Desulfovibrio desulfuricans: one gene and its partners. The protein of the gene in region 2 interacts with the protein of the main gene of each other region in a pairwise test. Links are inferred from orthologs where the notes say so. Each region holds a gene or a part of one and is shown on either strand. Other genes may lie near its edges. The genes, in order: NE637_RS08495, secA and secG.

What was found.
Region 1: the proteins of secA (region 2) and NE637_RS08495 interact in binary tests that used the Escherichia coli proteins (3 or more experiments, as listed by UniProt). The link is inferred for Desulfovibrio desulfuricans from one-to-one orthologs.
Region 3: the proteins of secA (region 2) and secG interact in binary tests that used the Escherichia coli proteins (3 or more experiments, as listed by UniProt). The link is inferred for Desulfovibrio desulfuricans from one-to-one orthologs.

The regions. Positions count from the first base shown.
Region 1 is NZ_JANFYZ010000005.1:233,642-237,328, reverse strand. Bases 635-3,376 are described here. They hold NE637_RS08495 (acyl-CoA thioesterase), read right to left. Parts: upstream 2,328-3,376; coding sequence 1,941-2,327; downstream 635-1,940. Other genes in these bases: NE637_RS08490 (MltA domain-containing protein), read left to right, coding at 2,427-3,376; NE637_RS08500 (hypothetical protein), read left to right, coding at 1,093-1,824; NE637_RS08505 (elongation factor G), read right to left, coding at 635-869. Also shown: more of NE637_RS08505, read right to left, coding at 1-634; more of NE637_RS08490, read left to right, coding at 3,377-3,530.
Region 2 is NZ_JANFYZ010000006.1:181,337-185,449, forward strand. The notes cover bases 217-3,384. They hold secA (preprotein translocase subunit SecA), read right to left. Parts: upstream 3,007-3,384; coding sequence 427-3,006; downstream 217-426. Other genes in these bases: NE637_RS09560 (DMT family transporter), read left to right, coding at 217-286; NE637_RS09570 (tetratricopeptide repeat protein), read right to left, coding at 3,383-3,384. In the rest of the region: more of NE637_RS09560, read left to right, coding at 1-216; more of NE637_RS09570, read right to left, coding at 3,385-4,113. UniProt on the Escherichia coli protein: Required for protein export, interacts with the SecYEG preprotein conducting channel.
Region 3 is NZ_JANFYZ010000001.1:408,669-412,299, reverse strand. The notes cover bases 860-3,545. They hold secG (preprotein translocase subunit SecG), read left to right. Parts: upstream 860-1,853; coding sequence 1,854-2,237; downstream 2,238-3,545. Other genes in these bases: NE637_RS01680 (DnaJ family domain-containing protein), read right to left, coding at 3,503-3,545; NE637_RS01685 (Smr/MutS family protein), read left to right, coding at 2,318-3,373; tpiA (triose-phosphate isomerase), read left to right, coding at 1,038-1,802; rimI (ribosomal protein S18-alanine N-acetyltransferase), read left to right, coding at 860-1,023. Outside these bases: NE637_RS01705 (NUDIX hydrolase), read right to left, coding at 51-566; more of rimI, read left to right, coding at 565-859; more of NE637_RS01680, read right to left, coding at 3,546-3,631. UniProt on the Escherichia coli protein: Subunit of the protein translocation channel SecYEG. Overexpression of some hybrid proteins has been thought to jam the protein secretion apparatus resulting in cell death; while this may be true it also results in FtsH-mediated degradation of SecY.

The DNA of each region.
Region 1 (3,687 bases), on a different replicon or contig from region 2:
CGTTCTGCGCCATCGCGGCCAGCAAAAGGCGGGCGATCAAGGGGCGAGGGCAGCAGGGCTTCAATGGCGGCCAGCACTGATTCGCCGCCCTTGTTTTCAAGAGCCGAGCAGGCCAGCACCGGCGTAAGCTCACCCTTGAGCACGCCCGAGCGCAGGCCGGTTTTGAGGTCATCTTCTGAAAGAATGCCTTCTTCCAGATACTTTTCCATGAGTTCTTCATCGCTTTCTGCGATATTTTCTATGGTCACATCGCGCAGCAGGCTGACATCGTCAGCCAGGGCAGCGGGGATTTCAGCCTCTGCGGCTGCGCCGTTTTCGCCAAACATGCGGGCCTTGCCCGTCAGCACATCGGCAACACCCACAAAGGATTCGCCCTGGCGAATGGGCAATTGCAGCACAACGGGCTTGACGTTCAGGCCGGAGAGCCCGTCCAGGGCCATCTGAAAATCGGCGCGGTCGCGGTCAACCTTGTTGACCACTATAATGGAGGGCAATCCGGCTGCGCGGACCAGATTCCAGAATTTTTTGGCAAGGGGGCGCACGCCGTCCACGGCGTCCAGCACAAAAACAACGCTGTCCACGCCTTTGAGCAGGCATTCCATGTCGCCTGTAAAGTTGCCGTCACCGGGGATATCCAGAAGGAAATGGCGGTTTTTATTCCAGAGATATGTGGCGCAGGAGGGTTGAACGGAGCCGCGTCGGCGGGTTTCTTCGGGTTCGTAGTCAAGGCATGTGGTGCCGTCTTCTACAGCCCCCAGGCGATTCACCGCCCCGGCCTTATAGAGAAGCATCTCTGCCAGGGATGTTTTGCCGCAACCGCCGGTTCCGACGATGGCGAAGGTGCGTTGCATTTCCAGTGGAGTAGGCATGGTTTTCTCCCTTCGTAAGCGATATGGCGCGCCCTTGGCGGCCTGGTGAACGAAACTAGGGAAAGGAACAAGTCTTCCATCTGCTATTGGTTCCCACGTTACAGGCTTGTCGCAAAAAAGGAAAGAGGCCGCGACTTTTAATGTAAGGCTTAACGCTTGACAGCAGAGGCCGCCGCTGTGACAGTTGGTCGGATATATATTGGAGCAGGCGGAGGGAGCGACCATGGCGCTATGGGAATGGGCCGGCGCTGGTGCGGTTTTTTTGGCGGCTGTGGTTTTTTGCGTGCGCCTGATGAAGCGTGGTTTGACCACGCTAGAGGATGAGCGCGCCCAATGCCTTGAGCGCATTCGCCAGATGGAAGAAAAAATTCAGGAAGATCAAAAAAATATGGCTTCCAGCGAACACCTGCGCGTAGCCCGCGCCGGACTGGAAGACCTTTTGCGGCTGGCGGGCAATCCGCCCGGCATGCGGCTTGAGTCTCTCGCCCAGGGGCAGGGCGAAGCGCGGGGCGAGGCCCTTGTGCTGCACTTGCCCGAGGGCGAGGTGCGCATCAGTCTGAACATGCGCGAGCGGGAGCTTAAAGGGGTGCGCAAGGTGGTCCATGGGCATGGGCGGTGGCACCTGAACGGTTTGGGCCTGAATGAGGAATATACAGACCTTGTACCGCTCATGCGCGCGCTCAGCGCCAGGCTGGCCATGCATCTTGGCGGAGGTGAGAGCACAAGCGCCCCGTATTGCCCCCTTGGGGATCCCGCAGCCGATGTGCCCCCTGAATTGCCGCATCTTGCGCGGCGTTTCAGCAGCGCGCGACCTGTGCGGCAGAAGCGACCGCCTGTGGTGCGGCATGACGAGGAGGAGGGCCGTCTCGAAAGGCTGCGGCGGCTGGAGGATGCCCGTGCCGCGCGCAAGCAGTTGCGAGCCAATCCCGGACCCACCGGGAGCAGGCACCGTTAAGGCCCTGGACAAAATATTTTTCTGCCGCCGCATGTGGTTTTGCGGCGGCAGATCACGCTGGCATAAATGCGGTGGAATAACGCGGCATCATCGCAGGCAGGGGAGAGAGCTGGCGGTTACTCCGTAAAGGTGAGATTACGGAACCAGTCCGGCACAGGAACGGGGCGACCTTCGTGATTGACCAGCGCGTGCTGGGTCATGCCCGTGGCCAGAAGTCTCGTCTTGTCCTCGTTCCGTATCTCATATACAAAGCGCAGGGATGCGCGCGCCCATTCGGCTATGCCAGCGCGCACAAGTACAAGATCATCATAGCGGGCGGATGAGCGGTAACGGCACTGGGCCTCGCGCACAGGCAGGATAAGGCCTTTCTTTTCAACTTCCGCATAGCTCATGCCGCAACGGCGAATGTATTCGCTGCGTGCCCGCTCGAAAAGATGCAGATATTCCGCATAATAAAGCACGCCCATCGTGTCTGTTTCTCCATACGACACGCGGTGCGGCATCCAAATATCAGGGGTGGGAAATTGGTCATGCACGAAACGGCTCCTTGTTACGCGTTTTCCGGGCGTTGTTGCAGCGGATTTGCAAACCGTGCAGGCGGCATGTTGCGCCTGTTGCTACTGCTGGCGGTTACAATGGCTTTGTTTGCCTGCGCCAAGCAGGCCCCGCCGCCAGTGGTGGAAAGAACCTTGCCGCCGGTAGGGTTTGAAAGCCCGGAATTTTTTGTGAGCAATCTTATTCCTGCCAGTCAGGATCTGACAAGCTGGAAGGATATGGCCCCCAGTGTGCGTAAGTCGCTGCGTTACGTCAACAGCAAGCCCAAGGACGCCCTCGCAGTGCAACGCCCCGGCCTGACCGTGACGTGGGGCGATCTGTCGCGTACGCTTGAACGTTTGCAGGAACTTTTGCCCCGGCTGGACAAGGAACCGGAACTGCTGCTGGCAAACTTCCGCTGGGCGGAAGTGACGGGCGGCATCAACTATTCTGGTTACTACGAGCCTGCCGTCCCCGCCAGCCGCACACGCAAACCGGGGTACACCCAGGCCATCTATGGCCTGCCCCCGGATCTGAACAAGGTCGTTGCCAAGCGTGGGCAGTACTATGACCGCCGCACCATCGAAGAAAAGCAGGTGCTCGCGGGCAAGGGGCTGGAACTGGCCTGGGCCGCAGACCCCGTTGACGTATTTTTTCTTGAAATTCAGGGTTCTGGTCGCCTGATTTTTGACGATGGCACTCAGGCCTATGTCAACTACGCGGGCCAGAACGGGCACAAATACAAAAGCTCTGGGCGCATCATGCGCGAAAAAGGCCTGCTCAGGCGCGGTGATATTTTTGAACAGCGCGAGTGGTTCAAAAACAATCCCGACCGCGTGCGCGAAATTCTCAATGATAACCCGAGCTATGTCTTCTTTAAATACGGCATGCGTGGCCCCACCGGGGCCATGGGCTATCAGGTGGACGACTGGCTGACGCTTGCAACGGATCGCGGGTTTATCCCGCTCGGCTCCATTGTGGCCTACGGCGTCAATATACCGGATGAAACCAAGGGCAAGATGCCCCTGCGCGGCATCGGCTTTGCACAGGACGTGGGCGGGGCCATCAAGCGTAACCGCATAGATATCTTTTGCGGCGGCGACCAGCGCGCCAACTATGTGGCAAGCCATCTGGACGCCAAAGGGCCTGCCTGGGTGCTGCTGGCGCGTTAGGGCTGGCGAATATATCTTTTGCCGCCAGCAGCAATGCTGACGGATTTGGTTGAAAATTCAGAAGCATATGAGGCCGGAGCGATTGAAACCCGCTTCGGCCTTTCTGGTCTGCACGGTTTTTTTGAAACCGCATATTTTTATTATTCTATTATCAGAT
Region 2 (4,113 bases):
GATTTTGTGGGCGCTCAGCCTCAAGTGGGCTTCTTCGTTGGGCAACTGGCAGGCTGCGGCAGTGCCCATTGCGCTGAGCTTTGTGAATATGGGCCTGCTGGCGCTGGCCATGCGCGGGCTCCCGGCGGGTATGACCTATGCCCTCTGGACAGGTGCTGGCACGGTGGGCGTGGTCCTGGGCGGGGCGCTTTTTTTCGGCGACAAGGTTTCGCTGCCCCAGCTGTTTTTCATTGCCCTGATTATCATTGGCAGCGTCGGGACAAAGTTTTTTTCATCCCAGGCATAGGACGTCTTGTCTGCCGCGCCGCGTGATCGGCGCGCGCGAGTATAGTTGCAGCATACGCACAGAGCATGGAACATAAAAAGGCGGGGTTGTCCCCGCCTTTTGTATTTCTAGGTATCGCGCTTGTGGCGCAATATAAACAGTTATTTATCCTGCCCGCAGCACTTTTTGTACTTTTTGCCGCTGCCGCAGGGGCAAAGGTCGTTGCGGCCAATACGCGGCGCGGCCTTGGCGGGCTTCTTGGGGTCTTCCGAAATGCTGCCGCCGCTGGAGTAAGAAAGCTGCGAGCTGCTTTCCTTATGACGGTATTCCCGCGACACGGGAGAATGCTGCGGCTCTTCGATCGGCGCTTCCACCTCCTGCTGTTCCGGCTCGGCGGCGATAGGCTCAATCTGCACCCGGATACGCGTAAGGGCGCGGAACACGCTCTCTCGAATCTGGAACAGCATGGCCTGGAACATTTCAAAGCCTTCGCGCTTGTACTCCAGCTTGGGATCGCGCTGACCGTAGCCGCGCAGACCTATGCCGTCGCGCAGGGCGTCCATGTTGCGCAAATGTTCTTTCCAGCAGCGGTCAAGCTCTTCCAGCAGGAAGTAACGAAGGATGTCGGCATAGGTGGGGCCGGTTTCTGCCTTGAGCTTGTCAAGAATGCCCTGTGCCATAACCTCGGTTTCTTCGCGCTCGGGCAGGCGCGCGCCTTCTTCAAGCACCCTGTCAAGGTTGAAAACCTCGCGCAGACGCGCCAGAGCTGCGGCGCGGGCTTCGTCCTGGCTGTCCACAGGCAGGGATGCCAGCGGGCTGTACACGTCGTCCAGCACATCGCTCATGAATTCCTGCAAAACAGGCTCAAGGTCTTCTTCAACCATGAGCTCGCGGCGCAGGGTGTAGATAACTTCGCGCTGCTGGTTCATGACGTTGTCATAATCGAGCAGTGTTTTGCGTATTTCAAAGTGGTGGGCTTCCACACGTTTTTGAGCGCCTTCCACAGCGCGGGTAACCATGGCGTTCTCAATGGCCTCGCCATCGCGCAGACCCAGCTTTTCCATGAGGCCCTTGATGCGGTCAGAGCCAAAGAGACGCATGAGGTCGTCTTCCAGCGAAAGGTAGAAGCGCGAAGAGCCGGGGTCGCCCTGACGGCCCGAGCGGCCACGCAGCTGGTTGTCGATGCGGCGGCTTTCGTGGCGTTCTGTGCCGAGAATGTGCAGGCCGCCCAGATCCACAACGCCTTCGCCCAGCATGATGTCCGTGCCGCGGCCAGCCATGTTGGTGGCAATGGTGACGCGGCCTTTCTGGCCTGCCAGCGCCACGATTTCGGCTTCTTTTTCATGCTGCTTGGCATTGAGCACGCTGTGCGGAATACCGAGCTTGCTCAGTCGATGCGAAAGCATTTCGGACGTTTCAATGGAAATTGTGCCCACAAGCACGGGCTGCTCTTTTTTGTGCAATTCGGCAATGGCTTCAACAATGGCGTCAAACTTTTCCTGCCGCGACCGGTAGATAAGGTCAGGATAATCCTTGCGAACCATGGGCCTGTTGGGCGGAATGGAGATAACCTCGAGGCTGTAGATCTGATGGAATTCCACAGCTTCGGTATCCGCAGTACCCGTCATGCCCGAAAGTTTGTCGTACAGGCGGAAGTAGTTCTGGAAGGTGATGGAGGCAAGGGTCTGGTTTTCAGCGGCAATGGTGACGTGTTCCTTGGCTTCCAGAGCCTGATGCAGGCCATCCGAATAGCGGCGGCCAGCCATAAGGCGGCCAGTGAATTCGTCAACAATAATCACCTGATCTTCTTGAACAATATAATCCACATCGCGCTTGAAAATCTGATGCGCCTTGAGCGACTGCATCACATGGTGCTGGGCCGTAATGTTTGCGGGATCAAAAAGGTTGTCCAGCTTGAGCAGTTCCTCACACCGGGCTACGCCTTCATCGGTGAGCATGGCGGTGCGGGCCTTTTCGTCAACCGTGTAGTGCTCAGGGGTGAGCTGACGGACAATGTCGTCCACAGTGCGGTACATGCCCACCGATTCATCAGATGCGCCGGAAATGATGAGCGGCGTTCTGGCTTCGTCGATGAGGATGGAGTCCACTTCGTCCACAATGGCAAAATTGTGCCCGCGTTGCACCAGCTGGTTGGCGTAGAACTTCATGTTGTCGCGCAGATAGTCAAAGCCGAATTCATTATTGGTGCCGTAGGTGATATCCTTGGCGTATTCGGCTTTGCGCTCTTCGTCATCAAGGCCATGCACAATAACGCCCGTGCTCAGGCCGAGGAATTCATACAACTGGCCCATCCAGGCCGAGTCGCGCTTGGCGAGGTAGTCGTTGACCGTGACCACATGCACGCCCTTGCCTGACAGGGCGTTGAGCACCACGGGCAGGGTAGCTACAAGGGTTTTGCCTTCACCGGTCTTCATTTCGGCAATCTTGCCCTTGTGCAGCACCATGCCGCCGATGAGCTGCACGTCATAGTGACGCATACCCAGTCTGCGGCTTGAGGCCTCGCGCACCAGAGCAAAAACTTCGGGCAGCAGAGCTTCCAGAGTTCTGGTGCCGTCCTGCACTTCCTGACGGTATTGCGCTATGCGTACAGGAAAATCGGCATCGGCCAGTTGCTGCATTTCAGGCTCGAACGCATTGATGCGCTGCACCATGGGGCGGAGCTTGCGCAAGTAGCGGTCGTTGGTGCTGCCGAAGATTTTTTTGAAAAGAAAACCAAACATGAAGTCTCCTTACTAGAGCATTTTCACTTTGAAATGCTCGCTTACCGACTAAGTATATCTACTGTCTCGTCCGTAACGGAAAAGCAACCGTGGCGAGGATTTTTCAGTATCCGCGCTGTGCAGACAAACATTTTCGGTCTGATCTGTCTAGCACAATGGCCAGTCGCTTGCGCAGCGCAAACACCAATGTTGGGTGCGCTGCGGAATGTGCTGAATGCGCAGTGTCTTACCCCAAGGGGACAATACACGGCATCCCTTAAAAATAAGACATAACATTGAGGTTGGCAATGTGACGATCCAAAAATATTATTGGTCAAAGAACAGGTGGGGAGGTGCAAGTGCGCCTATAACCGTGCCAGCAGACAACCTCGCAGAATCACTTTTTTGCGCGCTCCAAGCCTTGAAGGGCAAGTTGCATGCCGGGCTTGAGGGCAAGGGCCAACTGAAAAAACTGTACCGACCTGTCACGGTCGCCTGACTGAAGAAAGACCGCTCCAAAGTTACAGGCGATGGAAGCGCTGCTCTTGACCATTTCCGGATCCAGATCCAGAGCTTTTACCAGATTTGCCTTGGCCTGGATAAAATCCGCGCCTTCGGCAAAGGCCATGCCTACATTATAATAGAGCGTTGGATCGTCAGGGGCGATTTTGATGGCGCGCTTGTATTCAGTGATGGCGTCCTGCCAGCGGCCCTGCCTGCGCAGGCTGATGCCAAGCTGGTTGAACAGGGCCAAATCTTCCCGGCCAAGGCGCTTGCCCTTGGCTTCAAGACTGTTGCGCAGAAATTTTTCTGCCTTTTCCGGGTCGCGCTCGCCATAAATGCCGGCAATACGGCTTGAAAGCGCGCTGAGGCCATCGGCAGCTTCCCGGTTCATCTGCACCACAGCTTTTTCAAAAAAGGCCTCGGCCTTTTCCACATCGCCGTTTGCCAGGTGGGCCTCGCCAAGGCTCACTTTGCGGTTCACGTTGAGGGGCGAGATCGAATCCAGTTTTTCGAGGTAACGCACCTGCTGGGGCACATCCCCTATTTCCGCGTACATTTCTGCAAGGCGCTGAAGCGGAGCGAGGTAGAGATCGGCAGATTTTGCGGCGGATTCGTAGGCAATAC
Region 3 (3,631 bases), on a different replicon or contig from region 2:
TTTTCAACTGGCAGGCTTTTTACGGGTAAATTGAGGGCGTGTGAAGCAGCTCAGCGCGGGCGCACAAGGCCAGCCTGCACCGCCTGCCGCAAAAAGGGCGAAAGCAGTTCGCCAAAGTGTACGCCTATGCCCCGCAGTTCGTCATAATCGACCAGCATGTGCTGATCCGGGTCACGCACGGCGGTGGCAGCCAGCGAGGCGGGCATGCGGCCTTCATACAGCGCCACAAAGGCGTTGAAATTGTCCGGCCCCGGCGGGGAAACGCCGAGCGCCAAAATGCGCCCCTCGTGGTTCCAGTCGTTTCTAAACAGCTCCTGCGCCTTGTGCTCGCTTGATTGCCCGGCGGGCAGCCGCCCGAAGGACGAAAATCCCCAGCCAAGGCCAGGGCGGTGCGTCAGCAGGGCGCGGCCAAGGCGGTCGCGCACAAGCAGGCCCACTGCCCGGTGGCGCAGGTTCTGCCTCAGTATGTCCTCGCCGCGCATGATGCACAGTGGTACATTGTTGTGATCCACAACCTCCTGCAAGTCAGGAGAGTTGCCTAATGAAGGATAAAGGCTGATTTTCATGAATGCTTCCACAGTGCGGGACGAACGCCTTCAGATGCTTGGGCCGCAGCATGCCGCCGCTATGTACGAGATTGAGCGCCAGTGTTTTCCTCTGCCCTGGTCAGAAGAGCAGTGCGCTGCCGCCTTTGGGCAAAAGGCTTTTTCGGCACTGGGAATGTTTCGGCATGAGGCGCTGATTGGCTATATATCAGTATATCACACGCTGGATGAACTGGAAATACTCAATCTTGCAGTTTTGCCGGATGAGCGCCGCAGAGGCCACGGACGGCGTATATTGGGCGTGGTCTTGCGCCTTGCGCGTAAAATGGCTATAAACAAAATCTTGCTTGAAGTCAGAGTGGGCAACAGGCCCGCTATTTGTCTGTATGAGAGTTGCGGCTTCAAGCGAGAGGGCGTGCGCAAAAAGTATTATACCGATACTGGCGAAGACGCGCTCATTTATCTTTGTTCCATCTGATCCTTGAGGACGCCATGCAAAAAATATTTGCCGCCAACTGGAAGATGTATAAAACCCGCGCACAGGCTGCCCAAAGCGCAAGCGATCTGGCCAAAGGCCTCGGGCATATGCCTGCGGGGCAGGATGTGGTTGTTTTTGCGCCCTTTACGTCCATAAGCTGCGTGGCGGACGCCTTTAAAGGCGTGGCGGCGCTTTCGGCGGGCGGGCAGAACTGCTATCCCGCAGAAGAAGGGGCTTTTACTGGCGAAACTTCGCCCGCCATGCTGCTTGATGCTGGCGCAAGCTGGGTGCTGACCGGGCATTCCGAGCGGCGGCACATCATGGGCGAGGACGATGCCCTGGTGGCCCGCAAAACAATTTTTGCCCTTGAGCACGGCCTCAAGGTGCTGTTCTGCATTGGCGAAACCCTTGACGAGCGCGAAGCTGGCAAGCTGAACGCCGTGCTTGAGCGCCAGCTTGCCGCTGTTTTTTCGGCCATGCCCGAGGGCCTTCGCGGCGCTGCTCTTGTGGGCAAGCTTGCCATTGGCTACGAGCCTGTGTGGGCCATTGGCACAGGCAAGGTTGCCGGGCCGGAAGAAGTGCTCGATGCCCACGCGGTCACACGGGCCTTGCTGAAAAAACTTGTGGGTGAAACCGCAGACAAGCTGCCCATCCTTTATGGCGGCAGCGTTAAGCCAAACAATGCCGCAGGGCTTATGGCCCTTGACAATGTGGATGGCCTTCTGGTAGGTGGAGCGTCTTTAGAAGCGCAAAGCTTCTTACAAATTATCGGGGCCTAACCCCACTTCGGGCGCGCCATCGGGCAGTGGCCGGACGGCGAGGAGGAATTCGTGCAGACTCTCATTCTTACGCTGCATATCATTGTGTGCGTGTTGCTGGTTATTCTTGTGCTGCTTCAGGCGGGCAAGGAAGGCATGGGCGTGATTTTTGGCGGTGGCAACAGCTCTGTGTTCGGCAGCGGCGGCGCAGGCGGCATTCTTGCCAAACTGACTGCCCTGATGGCCGTGATTTTTGTTATCACGTCGCTCAGCTACACCCTCGTGACAAGCTCGCGTCCTTCCAATCAGTCTACGATTCTTGACGTGAAGATTGAAGAGCCTGCTGCTCCCAGGCCCGCCGCCCCGGCTGTTACGCCCGGAGCGGAAGCGACCCCGGCTCCTGTGGTTCCCGCTGCTCCTGCCGAGCAGAAGGCCCCGGCGCCTGCGGCTCAATAAGCGCAGCACCTGTTTTACTGCTAAAGCCGCGGCCTGTGCTGCGGCTTTTTTTATTCGCATACCTTATGAGTGGAGCCGTTATGTCTGACGCAGACGCCTTTGGGGCAAATCCGTTCCGCGCGCTCAACGCAAAAAAATTTCCCGAAAAGCAAAAAAACGGCAGCAATGAGCGCAAACCTACGCACCACGGGCAAGGCAAGGGCAAACGCGTGATAGCGTCTGCTGGCACTACGCTGGTTGCTGAAGTTTCGGATGAAGACTGCGATCTGTTTTTGAACGCCGTGAGCAGCGTGACCCCTGCCAAAAACAACCACAAATCTGCAAATCCGGGTTTTTCGCTGGAAGAACGAGGTGCCTTGACCAGCATGGCCGATGCCCTGGCCGAAGAGTGCGGCAAGGGTAAAAAAAATAGGGCCAAGGGCACAACGCCGGAGGCTGGCAAACCCGTGGGGGCATCTCCGGGAGCGGCCCAGACGCCGAGCGCCCATGCGTCACCTGGCACGGCGTCATCTGGCAAGGCGGCTCCTGCCAGCGCCGCATCTGGCCCCGTTCAGCATGAGGACGATGACGAAGCTGCGGCCTTTCTTGCCGCCATGGGCACGGTAAGCCCCCTCACTGGCGGCGGGCGTGATGTTGCCCCGGCTCCTGCCCCGGCAACGCCACCGCCTCACGGCGAGCTGAGCCTTCAGGATTTCATGGATGGCAAGCTGGAGTTTGCGCTGACGTTCTCTGACGAATACCTCGAGGGCCATGTGGTTGGCCTTGATCAGATGATTTTGAACAAGCTCCGCGCTGGCGGCCTCAGCCCGGAGGCCCATCTTGACCTGCACGGCCTCAATGCGATGCAGGCATTTGAAGCTCTGCGCGGTTTTTTTAAGGGAAGCTGGTACAAGGGCCTGCGCACGGTGCTGGTGGTGCCGGGCCGTGGGCGCAATTCGCCTGACGGCATGGGCGTTCTGCGCGAAAAGCTGCAAAGCTGGCTGACGCAGGATCCCTTCAAGCGGGTGGTGCTGGCCTTCTGCACAGCCCAGCCGCACGATGGAGGCCCGGGCAGCGTCTATGTGCTGCTGCGCAAGTATCGCAAAAAAGGCCGTATTTACTGGGAAAGAATGCCTGCGGATTCTGACCTGTACTAGGGCAGGTCATGGGAAGTTTTATTTTTGTGGTAGAAACGGGCTTGCAGATTTAATGCAAAAAAAATGGCCGGGATGTTCCCGGCCATTGTGCTTTTTGTGGGGTCAGGTGAATGTCCCTTGCCGCCGATATCAGCCTGCCTTGCGTGGATTGGCGGACAGCCTGTCCAGCAGGCAGTCGTAATAGGGATCATCCTGCTCAATCTGCATGGGCCGCTGAAAGCGCATTTTGGCCCGCGTGACCATAAAGCGCACCCTTTG